4 regions of the Streptomyces sp. NPDC005302 genome follow, and region 1 is predicted to be linked to each of the others. Evidence: riboswitches for the same ligand, from Rfam matches in the RefSeq annotation. Region 1 holds a riboswitch; each other region holds the start of a gene.

Region 1 (4,094 bases):
CCGGTCCGGCGCGATGGCGCACGGGCCGGATGTCCTCCGCGCGCGCCCTCGTGCGAGCCCTGCCCGTGCTGCTGGTCGTCGGCGGGACCTTCTACGACTACTTCACGCCGGGCGAGTTCACCGCCGCCCCCCTCTTCACGGCCGCCACCCTGGTCGCCGCGCCCCTCTACTCGCTGCGCGGCACCGTCCTCACCGGCGCCGCCGCCGTCGGCGCGCTGATCCTCGTGCACCTGCGCCTCGGCATCGTCCTGCGGATCGACGCGGTCACCGAGGTCGTCACCGTCGCCACGGCGGCCGTCCTGGGCATCCTCATCAACATCCTCGTCCGGCGCAGCGACGAGCGGCTCGCCTCCGTCTGGGAGATCGCCGAGTTCGCGCAGCGGGCCGTGCTGCCCGAACCCCAGGCACGGATCGACGGCCTCGACGTCGCCGCGCGCTACGAGGCGGCCCAGGCGGACGCGTCCATCGGCGGGGACCTGTACGCGGTGCAGGACACCCCGTACGGCGTGCGGCTGGTCGTCGGGGACGTACGCGGCAAGGGGATGACGGCGGTCGCCGCCGTCGCCGTGGTCATCGGCGCGTTCCGGGAGGCGGCGGAGCAGGAGACGACCCTGGAGGCGGTCGCGCAGCGGCTGGAGCGGGCGCTGAAGCGCGAGGGCACCCGGCGCGACAACCTCGACGCCGTCGAGGGGTTCACGACGGCGGTCCTCGCGGAGATCCCGCACGACGAGGAGATCGTCCGCATCGTCAACCGCGGGCATCCGCCGCCCCTGATGCTGCATCCCGACGGGACGCTCGTCCCGCTCACCGGCGGGCCCGCCGCGCTGCCCCTGGGGATGAGCGACCTGGCCGTGACCCCCGACCTGGCCGTACCCGCCCGTTTTCCCACGGGGGCGATCCTGCTGCTCCACACCGACGGGCTGTCCGAGGCCCGGGACGTGCGCGGGGAGTTCTACGATCCGGCCGCGCGGCTGGCCGGGCGGGTCTTCCCGGGGCCCGACGCGCTGCTGAACAGCCTCGCCGACGAGGTGCGGCGGCACACGGGCGGCGCCCTCAGCGACGACATGGCACTGCTCGCCGTCCGGCATGGTTGACGGCCCTCGTAGGCTCCTCTCCCGACCGTTGTCACGAGGGGTGACCGAACCGTGCCCCTCCGCATAACGACTGACGCACCGTCAAAGAAATCCGTGTCGACGGGATGAGGCCAACTCGCCCGTTTTTCATCGCCCATGACCCCAAAGTCCTGGCCAAAAAGCGTTAACGATCAGGCTGAACAGCTTGGAATCAGGTGGCCAGGTCTATTAACGTTCGATAACGCAGCGCGGTCGTCCCAGCCGTCACAAGAGATGGCTCCGTGCGCACGCGCCGAATCCCGCAAGGGAACCGGGGAACCACCAACTTGGGGTGAATCGAGCGTATTCCGCCGTGGCAGCACGGTCGGTTTACGCGCGTAGGAGACCTTCCTGCTCCGAACCCGTCAGCTAACCCGGTAGGCGAGAAGGAAGGAAAGGAGTGCGCCCACGTGGCGTCCAACCGGCCTGCTCAGCCAACCTCGTTCGCACCGAATGACACACAGTCCTTCGGCTTCGCCTACGGCAAGGACGAGGGACCCTGGGAGGAGTGGAATCCCACCGAGGATTCCGTCCGTCCCGTTCGTGGCCGGCACCGCGTGGGAAAGCAGCGCGGCGGAGGACTCGCCCGCAGCTCCACGGTCCTCGGTGTAGGCGTCATAGCCGCCGTCGGCGCCGGTGGCATGGCCACCGCGGCGCCCGGCAAGGCGCCCGTCTCGATCTCGCTGCCCGACCTGTCCTCGGTCACCCACTCGGCCAAGGCCCTGATCGGTGACGGCGCGGAGACCCCCAAGGGCTCCACGACTCCGCTCACCGGCGCGGGACTGACCACCGCCGACACCGCCCAGGGCAGCACGGACGCCGGTGAGGCCCTGCGGGCCCGCATCATGCAGCAGGCCGAGTCGCAGCAGAACCAGGTCGACAGCGCCGCCCAGGCGGCCGCCGAGACCGCCGCCGCCAAGCAGGCCGTCGCGCTCGCCACCAAGCAGCAGGACGACGCGAAGTCCAAGGCGGACGCCGCGAAGAAGAAGGCGGAGGACGAGGCCAAGGCGAAGGCGGAGGCCGAGCGTCTCGCCGAGCTCGCCAAGAGCTACTCGCTGCCGACCTCCTCCTACACCCTGACCTCGCGCTTCGGCGAGGCCGGCGCCCTGTGGTCCTCCGGCTACCACACGGGTCTCGACTTCGCCGCGCCCACCGGCACGCTGATCAAGGCCATCCACAGCGCGACCGTCACCGAGGCGGGCTGGGCCGGCTCGTACGGCTACCGCACGATCCTCACCCTCGACGACGGCACCGAGCTGTGGTTCTGCCACCAGTCGTCGATCAGCGTCAGCGCCGGCCAGAAGGTCGCCACGGGCGACGTCATCGGCCGCGTGGGCGCGACGGGCAACGTCACCGGGCCGCACCTCCACCTGGAGGTCCACCCCGGCGGTGCCGCCACCGGCATCGACCCGATGGCGTGGCTCCAGGGCAAGGGCCTCAACCCCTGACCCTTACGGACTGCCGACCGGCCGGCTCGCGGGGACTCCCGCGGCCGGCCGGTTTCGCGCCCGCGAGTGCGAGTGCGAGTGCGGGAGCGCCGGGCCCGTGTGGGGTGCATGTGGAATACAGGCATCCGGTGCGGGCGTTGAAACAGCCCATGACTTACCTTCGCAAGCTCGGCTCCTCCGACCTCGAGGTCTTCCCGCTCTCGCTGGGCGGCAACGTCTTCGGATGGACGGCGGACGAGACCCGGTCCTTCGCCGTCCTCGACGCCTACGCGGCCGCCGGCGGCAACTTCCTCGACACGGCCGACTCGTACTCGTCGTGGGTCGACGGCAACGAGGGCGGCGAGTCCGAGACCATCATCGGCAAGTGGCTGAAGGCCCGCGGCAACCGCGCGGACATCGTCGTCGCGACCAAGGTCAGCCAGCACCCCGCCTTCCCGGGGCTCTCGGGCGCCAACATCAAGGCCGCCGCCGACGCGTCGCTGCGGCGCCTGGGCACCGACCACATCGACCTCTACTACACCCACTTCGACAAGACCGAGGTGCCGGTCGACGAGATCATCGGCGCGCTCGACGAGCTGGTGAAGGCCGGCAAGGTGCGGCACATCGCCGCGTCCAACATCTCCCCGGAGCGGCTCCAGGAGTCCCTGGAGTTCTCCGACCGCGAGGGACTCGCCCGCTACGTCGCGCTCCAGCCGCAGTACAACCTGGTCTCGCGCGACACCTACGAGGGCCCGCTGCGGGACGTCGCCTCCCGCGCCGGACTGGCCGCCGTCCCGTACTTCGCGCTCGCCGCGGGCTTCCTCACCGGCAAGTACCGTCCGGGCGCGACCGTCGACTCGCCCCGCGCCGCGGGTGCGTCCAAGCACCTGGAGACGGAACGCGGCCGGCGGGTCCTCACCGCGCTCGACGAGATCGCCGAGGCCCACAACGCGGCCGTGCCGACCGTCGCCCTCGCCTGGCTCGCCGCCCAGCCGACCGTCGCCGCGCCGATCGCCTCCGCCCGGACCGTGGAGCAGCTCCCGGCCCTGCTGGGTGTCGCGGACCTGTCCCTGACGGACGCGGAACTGTCGCGCCTGACCCGCGCGTCGGCGTGACCCGCGCCTGAGCCGGACCCCGGCCCCCGTACCGGCGAGGTGCCGCCTCGCGCGGGCGGGGGCTACGAACGGTAGGGGTTGTACGCGGGATACGGCACCGGCGGCGCGTACGGCTGGGCCGGTGGCGCGGCGTACCCGTAGCCGTGCGCGGGCCAGGGGGGCGGTGCGGGGAGCGGGGAGGTGGCGCGGGCCGCGTAGGCGAGGGAGGGGCGGGCGATCTCCCGGCGTCGCCACAGTTCGTGCAGCAGCTCGCGTTCCCGTACGACGAAGTCGGCGCCCGCGCGGCCCCGGCGCCCCCGGTGGCGCAGGAACGCCAGCGAGGTCGCGTACGCCTCGTACTCGGCGACCGAGCGGGCCGCGGCCTTCCCCCAGTGATGGCCGGCGTACTCGCGGGCGAGCCGCCGGGCCCGCATCGAGCCGAGGACGTAGGGCTCGGCGGT
Region 2 (4,094 bases), on a different contig from region 1:
CGCGACCCGACCATCAATAGTCTCGTTTGGACTATCGAGACGGTAGGGCCGCCCGGGCGCCGGGGTCAACGGTCCGTCGCGTCCTCGTCCCGCCGCTGCACCCATGTCCAGAAGTCGACCATCATCCGCTCGTACCGGATGCCGAACTCCAGGGCGTCGCGCTGTCCACGGGTCAGCAGTTCCCCCACGCTCTCCGCGAGCTCCTCGTAGTCGCCGAGGGTCCGCCGGTGCTCGCCGAGCTGTACGGGACCGAGGAGATCGGGCCGTCCGCCGAACCAGAGCTTGAGGATGCCGCGTTCGCGCGCCTCGACCGGGACGAAGGCGGTGTCGTCCAGCCAGTCGCGCAGCGCGGCCCTGCCCTCGTCGGTCAGCGTGAGCACCCGGCGGTTGCGTCCGCTCTCCTGGCGCACCTGCGACAACAGGCCGGCCTCCAGGAGGCGGTCGCACTGCGCGTAGACCTGGGCGTGCGGAACGGACCAGAAGGGCGCCACCGTGCGCGCCGCCTCGCCCTTGACGTCGTACGCGCTGGCCTCGCCGAGCTTGTCGATGACGCCGAGCACGAGGAACGAGGCGGTGGTCAACCGAGCATCAGCCATGAGTCCGACCGTATCGCCACCCGAACACCGCACGGCACACACGTGACCACGCCGCGAAGGGCGCCCGACGCGAAGAAGCCGCGGGTGGCCGTCACAATGCGGGGTATACGGGCGATCACATTGCCGACCGCACCCAGGCCCGCGGGGCACGCACGCGAGGAGTTCCTGTGACCACCTACGTCATCACCGTTCCCGGGACGTTCGTCCACGGCGTCTCGGACGCCTCCCGCGCAGACGTGGAACGCAGGCTGCGCCCTCAGGACCCGCAGAACACGGACCTGGGCGAGACCGAGGAGCTGAGCCTGCTCACCGTGGACGAGAACCACACGTTCTCGGTCCGGCTGGAGGTCGAGGCGGCGGACCGGCGGACCGCCGAGGCGGAGGCCGTTCGGCTCGTCTCCGGCGCGCTGCGCGAGAGCGGCCTGTCCGAGAACGACGCTCCACTGGGACCGGCCGCCGTCACGGGAATCGACAGCGAGTTCTGATTCCGGCGAGGCCGGGGAGTCCGAGGGTCCGGTCGGCCGCGGGATGCCCGCGGCCGACCCCGCCGCTCAGACCGGCCGTACGACGCTGTGGATCGCCGCCTGCCCGGCGTGCTGGACGGACTCCTCGGTGATCCGCCCCCCGGGGCTGGGCGCGTGGACCATCATGCCGTCGCCGACGTAGAGGCCCACGTGGCTCAGGTCCCCGTGGAAGAAGACCAGGTCGCCCGGCTGGACACCCGCCAGGGCGATCGCCGGTCCGATCCGCGCCTGGTCGGACGTCGACCGCGGAAGCAGCACACCGGCGCTGCGCCAGGCGGCCTGGGTCAGGCCGGAGGGGTCGTACGAACCAGGCCCGGACGCTCCCCACACGCACGGCCTGCCGACCTGCGCGCGGGCGAACGCCACGGCCTCGGCGGCCCGGGTGTCGTACCCGGTGACCGGCGGCGCCACGACGGCGGCGATGCTTCCGGTGTCGAAGCCGGGGTTCGGGCCGGCGGACCAGGGAGCCCCGGGCGCGGGCTCGTTCACGGGCGCCGGCCACGGGCGCCGGCTGTCGTCGACGGCCGGGGCGGACCACGGCTCCCGCACCGGCGGGTACTCGACCGCCGCGACCGGAAGCGGGGCGCTCGCCACCTGCGGGTGCCCGGCCTCCACGGCCGGCCAGGCGGCACTCGCCACCGACGCGTACGCGTACGTGGCGGCCGGCACGGGCACGTTCTCCGCCGGCCAGTACGGGGCCGCCGGGACGGCCGTCTCCACGGCGGGCGGTTCCACGGACGGGTACGGGACCGGCGCCTCGACGCTCCGCAGCGCGTTGTGCCGGGTCAGCAGGTCCTGCGCGGCGGCCAGTTTGCGCCGGGCTCGGTCCTTGCGGAAACGCGGGGAGGACGCATCCGAGGCGGGCGCGGGTGCCGACACCACGGGGAGGGGTCCGGTGGCCCTGGAGCCGCTGTCCGGCACGGCGAGGGCGCGCCCGGTCGTCGGCTCGGACGCCGGGCCCGCGGTCAGTTCGAGAACGGGGCGCGCGGTGAGTTCCGCGACGGGTGCCGCGGTGAGTTCCGCGACCGGGCCCGCCGCCAGTTCCCGTACGGGCGCCGCCGTCAACTCGGCGACGGCGCGCGCGCCTTGGGCGGGGAGTTCGGGGCGTCCCGCAGCTCCACCGGGCCGGCCTGCCTCACGCCCGCGGTCGGGCTGCCGGTCGACGGGCAGGACGGCCGCGACCGTGGGTCCGAGCCGGGAGCGCGCCCCGTCGAACCACTGGCGCATCAGGTCGCTCTGGGCGGTGTCGATCCCTCCGCGCTCGTCCCCGGCCGGGCGCTGGTCGATGAGCCTCCGGGCCACGGCGCGCCGGTCGCCCTGGCGTGAGGAGAGGCCCGCCAGAGCGCGGGTGGCGTTGAAGTTGCCGGTGTCGTCCTCGGCCCGGTCGTAGAGGGATGCGAGCCGTCGGCGGACTTCGTCGCCACTGGGCTGGGTGCGTTCCGGCGCCATGGGGATGGCACTCCTTCCGTCGTCCGCCTACCGGGTTAGCTGTCGGGTTCGGGCGGACGGTTCCGGAAGGTATGCCCTACGGCCTGTGCCTCGTAAGGCGGTTGGCCGATTCACCCCAGGTTCGGTGGGTCCCCGGCTCCGGCTGCCACGAGGGCGGGCCGGACTCGGCGGAGGCCGCACCGCCCGGCGAGCTTTCGCCGGAGGGAGTCGGGCGGCCTGGTCGTCAACTTAGCCATGTTGTGACCCCCGTGTGAAGATCCACGTCCCAGATGTCCGATACATTTTCGTGACCTTCATCGCATCGCCCCGCTCTGCGACGACGGGAGCACACCCCGTGCGCGAATCGGCCGTCGGGACAACCGCGTTCGACTGCGGGCCCCGTCCGCGAGTCCGCCTTCGCCCAGGTCCGTTCACCAAGTCTCCACAGCGGACCGGGGCTTCGGGTGGGCCCGGAACGGGCCATTCGGGGTGCGAACAGAACTGGCGTTCCCTGACGGCTCGTTCGACATCGGCGGCTGTCGATGGTCACGCCGTGACCGGTTCTGGCCGACCCGGCCGGATGACCACCGCGTCGGCTTCGCGGCCCTAACGTCGAGGCAAGGAAGGCCCGCGGAAGGCCCTGAGAGCGAGTCGAGGTCCCCACGTGCACGATGCACCGATCTACGCCCAACTGATCTCCGAACGCGGCGACATACCGACACTCGTCCGGAGCGAAGCCAGGCGGCTGCAGCGCGACTTCGAGTGGATCCTCAGCTGGGATCCGTCCACGGGCGGTCCGCTTCCCGGGTCCGCCCCGCGCGTGACGGCCGGCTCGCGTCGTTCCTTCGCCCCCGGCCCCGATCCCGCGGACCGGCTGGACTCCGTCTAGAGGCTGGCCGGCGGGGGCCGCCTCGTGCGGGGCGGGACGCGGTCCTAGAGGACGCCGGGTTCGCCGTTCGGCCCCTCGGCGGGAAGCCGTCCGTCCGGGCCGTCGGCCCGGGACACCAGAGCGGCGACCGCCGAGCCCGTGGCCTCGTGCCAGGTCCGCGCGCGCCGCAGCATCGCGTGGTCGCCGCCCGCGACCCGTACGGCGCTCGCGGAGGAGCCCTCCTTCGCGGCCCGGCGCACCAGGGCGAAGGACGCCGCGGGCTCGGTGATCCGGTCCCGGTCGCCGTGCAGCACGATCACCCGCTTGTCCCGCAGATGCGCCACCGGCTCGCCCTGCGGGCACCAGGGCGCGAGGGCGACCACGGCCCGGACCTGGGGCGCGGCCGCGGCGCGCAGCGCGGCACGGCCGCCCATCGAGTGGCCGACCAGTACCACCGGCACGTCTCCCACCAGCTCCGTGAGCTCGGTGAGCGCCCGGTGTACGTCGGTGACCGGATCGGCGGCGGCTCCGTTCCAGCCCCGTACGCGGTAGCGCACCTGCCCGACGAAGACGTCCTCGTCCGGCACGGCCCGCGTGACGGAGCCCACGAAGGGCCGCATACGCAGCCCGGAGACATGCCAGGGCCGGGAGGGAGCCAGGCTGTCCGCCCTGCCCCCG
Region 3 (4,094 bases), on a different contig from region 1:
GTCCTCCCGGCTCTACAACCGGCTCGTACGCCGTGACCGCACCGCCGTCGCCGCCGGCTTCGGCCTGCTGCGGCTCGCCGGAGCGCCCTCCCTGGGGTGGCTGGACGTGAAGACGTCCGGTGACGTCGAGGTCCCGGTCATCGAGGCCGCCGTCGACGAGGAGCTCGCCCGGTTCGCCGAGGAGGGTCCCACGGCCGAGGAGATGGAGCGCGCGCAGGCCCAGTTGGAGCGCGAGTGGCTGGACCGCCTCGGTACGGTCGCGGGCCGGGCGGACGAACTGTGCCGGTACGCCGTCCTGTTCGGTGACCCGCAGCTCGCTCTGACCGCCGTACAGCGCGTCCTGGAGGTCACCGCAGAGGAGGTCCAGGAGGTCGCCAAGGCCCGCCTGCGGCCCGACAACCGCGCCGTGCTCGTCTACGAGCCCACCGCCCCCGAAGCCACCGACGCCGCTGACGACACCGACGAGGAGGCGGCGAAGTGACCGAGCTCGCCACCATGGACTTCCATCCGCAGCCGCAGGCGGGACAGCCGAAGCCGTGGGCGTTCCCCGCCCCCGAGCGCGGCACCCTGGACAACGGCCTGACCGTCCTGCGCTGCCACCGTCCCGGCCAGCAGGTCGTCGCCGTCGAGGTGATCCTCGCCGCGCCGCTGGAGGCCGAGCCCGCGGGCCTGGACGGCCTCGCCACGATCATGGCGCGCGCCTTCTCCGAGGGCACCGACAAGCACTCGGCCGAGGACTTCGCCGCCGAGCTGGAGCGCTGCGGTGCCACGCTCGACGCACACGCCGACCACCCCGGTGTCCGGCTGTCCCTCGAAGTGCCCGTCTCGCGTCTGCCCAAGGGCCTCGGCCTGCTCGCCGACGCCCTGCGCGCACCGGCCTTCGCGGACAGCGAGATCGAGCGCCTGGTGCGCAACCGGCTCGACGAGATCCCGCACGAGACGGCCAACCCGGCCCGCCGCGCGGCCAAGGAGCTCTCCCGGCAGCTGTTCCCGGCGACGGCGCGCATGTCGCGACCCCGCCAGGGCACCGAGGAGACCGTCCAGAAGATCGACTCCGCGGCCGTACGGTCCTTCTACGAGAAGTACGTTCGTCCCGCGACGGCCACCGCCGTGGTGGTCGGCGACCTCACCGACGTGGACGTGGACGCGCTGCTCGGTGACACCCTCGGTTCCTGGACCGGCTCGACCGCCGAGCCGCGCCCGGTACCGCCGGTGCACGCCGACGACACGGGCCGCGTGATCATCGTGGACCGCCCCGGCGCCGTCCAGACGCAGCTGCTGATCGGGCGGGTCGGCGCCGACCGGCACGACCGTGTGTGGGCGGCCCAGGTGCTCGGCACCTACTGCCTCGGCGGCACCCTCACCTCGCGTCTGGACCGTGTCCTGCGCGAGGAGAAGGGCTACACGTACGGGGTGCGGGCGTTCGGCCAGGTCCTGCGTTCCGCGCCGGACGGCACCGGCGCCGCGATGCTCGCCATCAGCGGCTCGGTGGACACCCCGAACACCGGCCCGGCGCTCGACGACCTGTGGAAGGTGCTCCGCACGCTCGCGGCCGAGGGCCTGACCGACGCGGAGCGCGACATCGCCGTGCAGAACCTGGTGGGCGTGGCGCCCCTCAAGTTCGAGACCGCCGCGGCCGTCGCGGGCACGCTCGCCGACCAGGTCGAGCAGTACCTGCCGGACGACTACCAGTCGACGCTCTATCAGCAACTGGCCGCCACCGGCACGGTGGAGGCCACCGCGGCCGCCGTCAGCGCATTCCCGACGGACCGTCTGGTGACCGTCCTGGTGGGCGACGCCGCACAGATCGAGGAGCCGGTCAGGGCCCTCGGCATCGGTGAAGTCAGCGTGGTCACGGCCGAGTAGGGCCGTGTGACCGAGATGGGCCCTGGTGACTGAAGAGTCACCAGGGCCCTCTTTTACGCGGACATCGCCCCCAAGATGTCCGTATTGGTACGGAGGTTGCCTTCTGCGCTGTGGGATGCGCTACAAAAACCGTGATCCGTTTGTTGTTCGAAAGATGTCGCGTTTAGCGTCAGTGCGGCTGTTCGTCAGGCACTGCGCCGCGTCCGCGGCACCGGACAGTCATCGCCGAGTCCCCGCATGGCGCGAGCCAGGGGAGCCGGGGACCCACACGTAGTCCCTGGGGTGAATCGGACGCCCTCCCCCGGAGGGGGTCCGTAGGAGACCTTCCTGCTCCGAACCCGTCAGCTAACCCGGTAGGCGAGAAGGAAGGAAAGGATCAGCCCTTACATGGCGTTCACCTGTGGCACCGGGAAGCATCGTCGTCCGAGCCGCGTGCAGCGCACCACGAAGAACGTCGTCGGCGTCGCGGCCCTCACCACCACCGGTGTCCTCGGAACCCTCGCGGCACCCGCGTTCGCCGCCGAACCGGCCGCCGAGCAGACCGGGCTGACCCAGGCCATCACCATCGGCGACTCCGTCGCCGAGCAGATCGACGAGCAGGCCGACGCCCAGCAGCACGCCGCCGACGTGGCCGCCGCGCGGGAGAAGGCCGAACAGGCCGCGCGCAAGAAGGCCGCCGAGCAGGCGGCCAAGGCCCGCGAGACCAAGGAGCGCGCCGCCCGCGCCGCCGAGCGCAAGCGGCTCAACACCTTCGTCATCCCGATAGCCGGCTCGTACGTCTCCACCGGCTACAAGACCGGCGGCAGCCTCTGGTCGTCCGGCAGCCACACCGGCGTCGACTTCCACGCGGCGTCCGGCACCTCGGTGCACTCCGTCGGCGCCGGTACCGTCGTCACCGCCGGCTGGGGCGGCGCCTACGGCAATCAAGTAGTGATCAAGATGCACGACGGCACGTACACCATGTACGGGCACCTGTCGTCCATCGGTGTCTCCGTGGGCCAGACGGTCACCCCCGGCCAGCAGATCGCGCTCTCCGGCTCGACCGGCAACACCACGGGCCCGCACCTCCACTTCGAGGCGCGCACCACCGCGGAGTACGGCTCCGACATGGACCCGGTCGCGTACCTCCGCTCGCACGGCGTGAACGTCTGACGACCGCTTCGCGGCTTCTCCGCCGTTTTCGATGCCCCGGCTCACCGAGTCGGGGCATCGTCGTTTCCGGAGGCCGTCTGTCCAAAAAATATCCATGGATTCAGGCCCCCCATCGGAAATTAACGCTTCCTGCAATAGAGTCACTGAACAAGCGTCAATCGATGGCGTTTCGCGGGGATTAAGCGGAGGTCCGGTCATGCGTATTCCGGCGCATTCGGTATGCACGGCGATCCGCGACGACATCGTCGCCGGCGTCTACGAGCGTGGCGGCCGGCTCACCGAGGAACTGCTCGCGCGGCGCTACGGCGTCTCGCGCGTCCCCGTGCGCGAGGCGCTGCGCACTCTGGAGGCCGAGGGCTTCGTGGTCACCCGGCGGCACGCGGGCGCCTGTGTCGCCGAGCCCAGCGAGCAGGAGGGCGCGGATCTCCTGGAGATGCGCACGCTGCTGGAGCCGCTGGGTGCCGCGCGCGCCGCGCAGCGCCGTACGGAGGCCCATCTCAAGGTGCTCCGCGGGCTGGTCAGGCTGGGGCAGGAGCGCTCCAGGCGGGGCAACAGCGAGGATCTGCGCTCGCTGGGCGGCTGGTTCCACGAGACGCTCGCCCAGGCCTCGGGCAGCCCCGCGCTGACGTCGACGCTGTCCCAGCTGCGGCACAAGATCGCCTGGATGTACGTGGTCGAGGCGCCGGCCAATCCCGCGGAGTCCTGGGCGGAGCACGGCGGCATCGTGGACGCGGTGGCCCGCGGGGACGGAGAGCGGGCCCGCGCGATCACCGCTCTGCACGCGGAGCGCGCGACGGCGGCGCACCGGCTGCGATTTCCCGCCGGCGGCACCCGGCCGGACCGTGTGAGAACTTCGCAACATCCCGTAAACATGACGGGCCAGCGTCATTAACACGGGCGCCGTATACAAAGAGGGCTATTCGGCGGGACGCTATTTCTGCTGCCGTTTTATTCGCGTGCCCCGAATTTCGGGCAGGCGTTCTTTTCGTTCGCGCGGGATGTGATCCGGACAGGTCGCCGTGAATTCCGGGACGGCGTACGGAAACGGCTGAGCCGCGCCCCCGGCGAGGGGTGGC
Region 4 (4,094 bases), on a different contig from region 1:
TCCCCAGTACCGGCCCGCCGTGGTGCGGGCCCGTCACGTGCGTACGTCCCCGCACACGGTACGGGACCGAGTACGGGGACGTACGTACGACGCTGCCCAAGCGGGCGGGCGGTGCTCAGCCCTTGAAGCGGGGGAACGCGCTGCGGCCGGCGTACACCGCGGCGTCGTCGAGGATCTCCTCGATGCGCAGCAGCTGGTTGTACTTGGCGACACGGTCCGAGCGGGCCGGGGCGCCGGTCTTGATCTGGCCGCAGTTCACGGCGACCGCGAGGTCGGCGATGGTGACGTCCTCGGTCTCGCCGGAGCGGTGGGACATCATGCACTTGAAGCCGTTGCGCTGGGCCAGCTCGACGGCGTCCAGGGTCTCGGTCAGCGAACCGATCTGGTTGACCTTGACGAGCAGGGCGTTCGCGGAGCCCTCCTCGATGCCGCGGGCCAGGCGCTCCGGGTTGGTGACGAAGAGGTCGTCGCCGACGATCTGGACCTTGTCGCCCAGCCTGTCGGTGATGACCTTCCAGCCGGCCCAGTCGTCCTCGTACAGCGGGTCCTCGATGGAGACGAGCGGGTACGCGGAGACGAGCTCCTCGTAGTACTCCGTCATCTCGGCGGCCGAGCGGGACTTGCCCTCGAACTCGTACTTGCCGTCCTTGTAGAACTCGGACGCGGCGACGTCGAGCGCGAGACCGATCTGCTCACCGGGGATGTAACCGGCCTGCTTGATGGCCTCGACGATGAGGTCGAGGGCGGCGCGGTTGGACTCCAGGTTCGGGGCGAAGCCGCCCTCGTCGCCGAGACCGGTCGACAGGCCCTTGGTCTTCAGCACCTTCTTGAGCGTGTGGTAGACCTCGGCGCCCCAGCGCAGGGCCTCGGAGAAGGACTCCGCGCCGATCGGGGCGATCATGAACTCCTGGATGTCCACGTTCGAGTCGGCGTGCGACCCGCCGTTCAGGATGTTCATCATCGGAACGGGCAGCAGGTGCGCGTTCGGGCCGCCCAGGTAGCGGAAGAGCGGCAGGTCGGACGCCTCGGAGGCGGCGTGCGCGACGGCGAGCGAGACGCCGAGGATCGCGTTGGCGCCGAGCGAGCCCTTGTTGTCGGTGGCGTCCAGGTCGAACATGGCCTGGTCGATCAGGCGCTGCTCGGTGGCGTCGTAGCCGACGAGCTCCGGGCCGATCTGCTCGATGACGGCGAGGACGGCCTTCTCGACACCCTTGCCCCCGTAACGGTTGGGGTCACCGTCACGGAGCTCGATGGCCTCGAAGGCACCGGTGGAGGCGCCGGACGGAACGGCGGCACGACCCGTGCTGCCGTCGTCGAGGCCGACCTCGACCTCGACCGTGGGGTTGCCTCGGGAGTCCAGGATTTCCCGGGCTACGACGACGTCGATGGACGGCACGAGCATCTCCTTCTGGGATGTGACGCGAATACGCAGGGCTTGGCTAGTCCTGCGGGACGAGCCTAACCGGCCCGAGGGGATCGGCCAGCCGATCGACCATCCCTTGGGCAGAACTCGGGGTACATATTGTTCCCGATCGGAACAAAAAAGAAAGGAAAAACCCCGCCCCGGCGCGTACGGGGGAACACGCGCCGGAGCGGGGAGTCCGTGGGGACGGGGACCCTCGGTGGGGATCGGACCCGGAGGCCGGGTCCGCGAGGGGTCGTCCCGCAGCCGGGCGGAGCCGCGGGGCCGGGTCGTGGTCGCCGTCCGCCGAGGGCGACCACGTCCGGCCGGTGTGCGGCCTCACTCAGTGCAGGTGCAGCTGCTGGCCGGGGAAGATGAAGTCGGCGTCGTCCACGATGTCGTGGTTCAGCTTGAACAGCTTCTGCCAGCCGCCCTTGACGTGCTTCTTCTCGGCGATCGCGCTGAGGGTGTCGCCCTTGACGACCTTGTACTCGCCGTCACCCTTCTTGACCTTCTTGCCGGTCGGGGTGGTGACGGTCTTCTTGGCGGCCGGGCGCTCCTGCGAACGGGAGGCGGGCTGCTCCGACGTACGGGTGTCGGAGCCGGTGGACGCCGAGGAGCCGGAGGAGGTCGACGGGGCCGACGGGGTCGAGGGGGTGGAGCTGCCACCGCTGTACGCGGCGCTCGACAGGCCGGTGCCGCAGGTCGGCCAGGCACCCTTGCCCTGCGCGGCGAGGACCTTCTCGCCGACGGCGATCTGCTGCGACTTCGAGGCCTGGTCGGCGGTGGAGGCGTAGGCGGTACCGCCGTACGCGGCCCAGGTGGAGGACGAGAACTGCAGGCCGCCGTAGTAACCGTTGCCGGTGTTGATCGACCAGTTGCCGCCGGCCTCGCACTGGGCGACGGCGTCCCATTCGGAGCCGGTCGCGGCGGAGGCGTTGCCCGCGGCCATCAGCGGGGCGGCGATGGCGACACCGGTGACACCGGCGAGCGTGGCGACACGAGTGGCCTTGTTCGGGCGGCGGTGCTTGCCCTTGCTGGAAAACAGCATCGAGTGATCCCCTCACCGACGCCTGCGAGGTGAGCTGTCGGGTTCGGGCCGGTTGAGTTGCCCGGCCGCACGTCCCCGGTCCCGTCTCGGAACCACAGCGCGCGGCTTTACCCCAAGCCGTCCCCGGGGGTCTCTCAACTCCCGGTCGCGGCACTTACCTTGGGTCCCCCGCTCCTGCCTACGGCGCTTGACGCGACGACTGTTCCCGTACGGCCGCTGGCAGGATTCGGCGTTGCGACCGTCGGGGCCCGCTGTGGCGAGCGGTCACGACCGTAAGCAGTCGATCGCCTGATTTTCAAAGACGATCAGGGCTTCTGAGACTCATGTCTCACTCGCACCAAACCGGACATTCCCCAGCGAACCATGACGCGAACTCCCGCTACTTTTGCACCGTTTCGCTATCAACAGCAAGGCTCTGACCGGGGAGGATGAGGTTCGGATCGATGCCCACGGTCTTCTCGTTCGCGGCGTACAGGTCGGCCCATCCGCCCGTGACGTCAAGGTCGTCGGCGATCGTCCAGAGGCTGTCACCGGCGCGCACGACATAGGTGTCGTCGCCGGCGTCGCGCGCGTCGTCCGAGCCGCGCGAGGCGTGCCGTCCGGACGCGCTGTCGGCGCGGCTGTCGGTGGCGGCGCCCTTCGCGTCCTCGTCGGCGCTGCCGCCGCGGTGCCGCCCGGGCGTGGCGGACGCGTCGTCGGAGGGCTCCGAAGAGGTGCCGCTCCGGCCGGACTTGTCCGACTTGCCCGACTCGGACTCGTCGGCCGTCGCCTTGTCCGAGCTGTCCGAGCCGTCCCCGTCCTGCGAGTCGGCGGACTTCGCGGTGTTCTCGGTCACTCCCGGCGAGGCGGTTTCACTCGAACCGGATGAATCCGACGATCTGGACGATTCGGTGGAAGGGGAGGAACTGGGCGACGTGGACAGGCCGCTCGAACCGGAGTCGCTCGTGTCGTCACCCATGCCCGTGTCGACATCGACCTCGGCCGAGGTCTTGCTGAGCCCGGAGAGCGGGCCGCAGGTCGGCCAGGCGACGAGGCCCTGGTCGTCGAGCACCTTCTCGGCGACGGCTATCTGCTGCGAGCGGCTGGCCTGGTCGGGGCTCTGGGCGTACTCACGGCCGCCGTACTTCTCCCAGTTGTCCTGGGTCAGCTGGAGCCCGCCGTAGTACCCGTTGCCGTTGTCGGCGCTCCACGCGCCGCCGCTCTCGCACTCGGCCACCCGGTCCCAGGTGGTCCCGTCGGCCGCGCTCGCGCTCGATGCCCCGAGGAGCGGGATCGCGATGGCCGATCCGGCCACTCCCGCGGCGACGATGAGGGCCGGGGCCTGACGGGGGCGCCGGTGACGGCCGTTCCCGGAGAGCATGCGGAAGCCTTTCGCGTGACAACGGGGTGACTACGGCACCTACGGCGAAGTGACGATCGCCGGGGCCGCATTGATGGGTGAACGTATATGGACTCGAACGCTTGTCACAAGTCGATGCAGCGCAGATCACGTGAAGATCACAGATATGACGGCGTGTCAGTTGACGGCACCCTCCGAGACGGTCCGCGGGATGCCCTCCCGGTACCCGGGGATGCCCCGTCGACGCGGCGGCCCGGCGCCCCGGATGAACCGGTTCCGGACTATCCGACCGGGGTGAACTC

The links. Region 1 has a riboswitch for cyclic di-AMP ahead of ABZT74_RS02335 (M23 family metallopeptidase). Riboswitches for the same ligand answer to the same signal wherever they lie in the genome.
Positions count from the first base shown of each region.
Region 2: another riboswitch for cyclic di-AMP. It lies ahead of ABZT74_RS17700 (NlpC/P60 family protein); the one in region 1 lies ahead of ABZT74_RS02335 (M23 family metallopeptidase).
Region 3: another riboswitch for cyclic di-AMP. It lies ahead of ABZT74_RS22600 (M23 family metallopeptidase); the one in region 1 lies ahead of ABZT74_RS02335 (M23 family metallopeptidase).
Region 4: another riboswitch for cyclic di-AMP. It lies ahead of ABZT74_RS02585 (transglycosylase family protein); the one in region 1 lies ahead of ABZT74_RS02335 (M23 family metallopeptidase).

Region 1 is NZ_JBEXGN010000001.1:523,458-527,551, forward strand. It holds gene ABZT74_RS02330 (PP2C family protein-serine/threonine phosphatase) at 30-1,094, shown strand; cyclic di-AMP (ydaO/yuaA leader) riboswitch at 1,354-1,511, shown strand; gene ABZT74_RS02335 (M23 family metallopeptidase) at 1,523-2,560, shown strand; gene ABZT74_RS02340 (aldo/keto reductase) at 2,710-3,654, shown strand; gene ABZT74_RS02345 (PrsW family intramembrane metalloprotease) at 3,717-4,094, opposite strand, start outside.
Region 2 is NZ_JBEXGN010000010.1:200,230-204,323, forward strand. It holds gene ABZT74_RS17690 (PadR family transcriptional regulator) at 66-596, opposite strand; gene ABZT74_RS17695 (hypothetical protein) at 764-1,081, shown strand; gene ABZT74_RS17700 (NlpC/P60 family protein) at 1,148-2,569, opposite strand; cyclic di-AMP (ydaO/yuaA leader) riboswitch at 2,578-2,749, opposite strand; gene ABZT74_RS17705 (hypothetical protein) at 3,213-3,437, shown strand; gene ABZT74_RS17710 (alpha/beta fold hydrolase) at 3,482-4,094, opposite strand, start outside.
Region 3 is NZ_JBEXGN010000015.1:127,608-131,701, forward strand. It holds gene ABZT74_RS22590 (pitrilysin family protein) at 1-481, shown strand, start outside; gene ABZT74_RS22595 (pitrilysin family protein) at 478-1,866, shown strand; cyclic di-AMP (ydaO/yuaA leader) riboswitch at 2,080-2,241, shown strand; gene ABZT74_RS22600 (M23 family metallopeptidase) at 2,254-3,018, shown strand; gene ABZT74_RS22605 (GntR family transcriptional regulator) at 3,215-3,910, shown strand.
Region 4 is NZ_JBEXGN010000002.1:38,231-42,324, forward strand. It holds gene eno (phosphopyruvate hydratase) at 116-1,402, opposite strand; gene ABZT74_RS02585 (transglycosylase family protein) at 1,746-2,453, opposite strand; cyclic di-AMP (ydaO/yuaA leader) riboswitch at 2,458-2,649, opposite strand; gene ABZT74_RS02590 (transglycosylase family protein) at 2,833-3,813, opposite strand; gene ABZT74_RS02595 (cytochrome P450) at 4,074-4,094, opposite strand, start outside.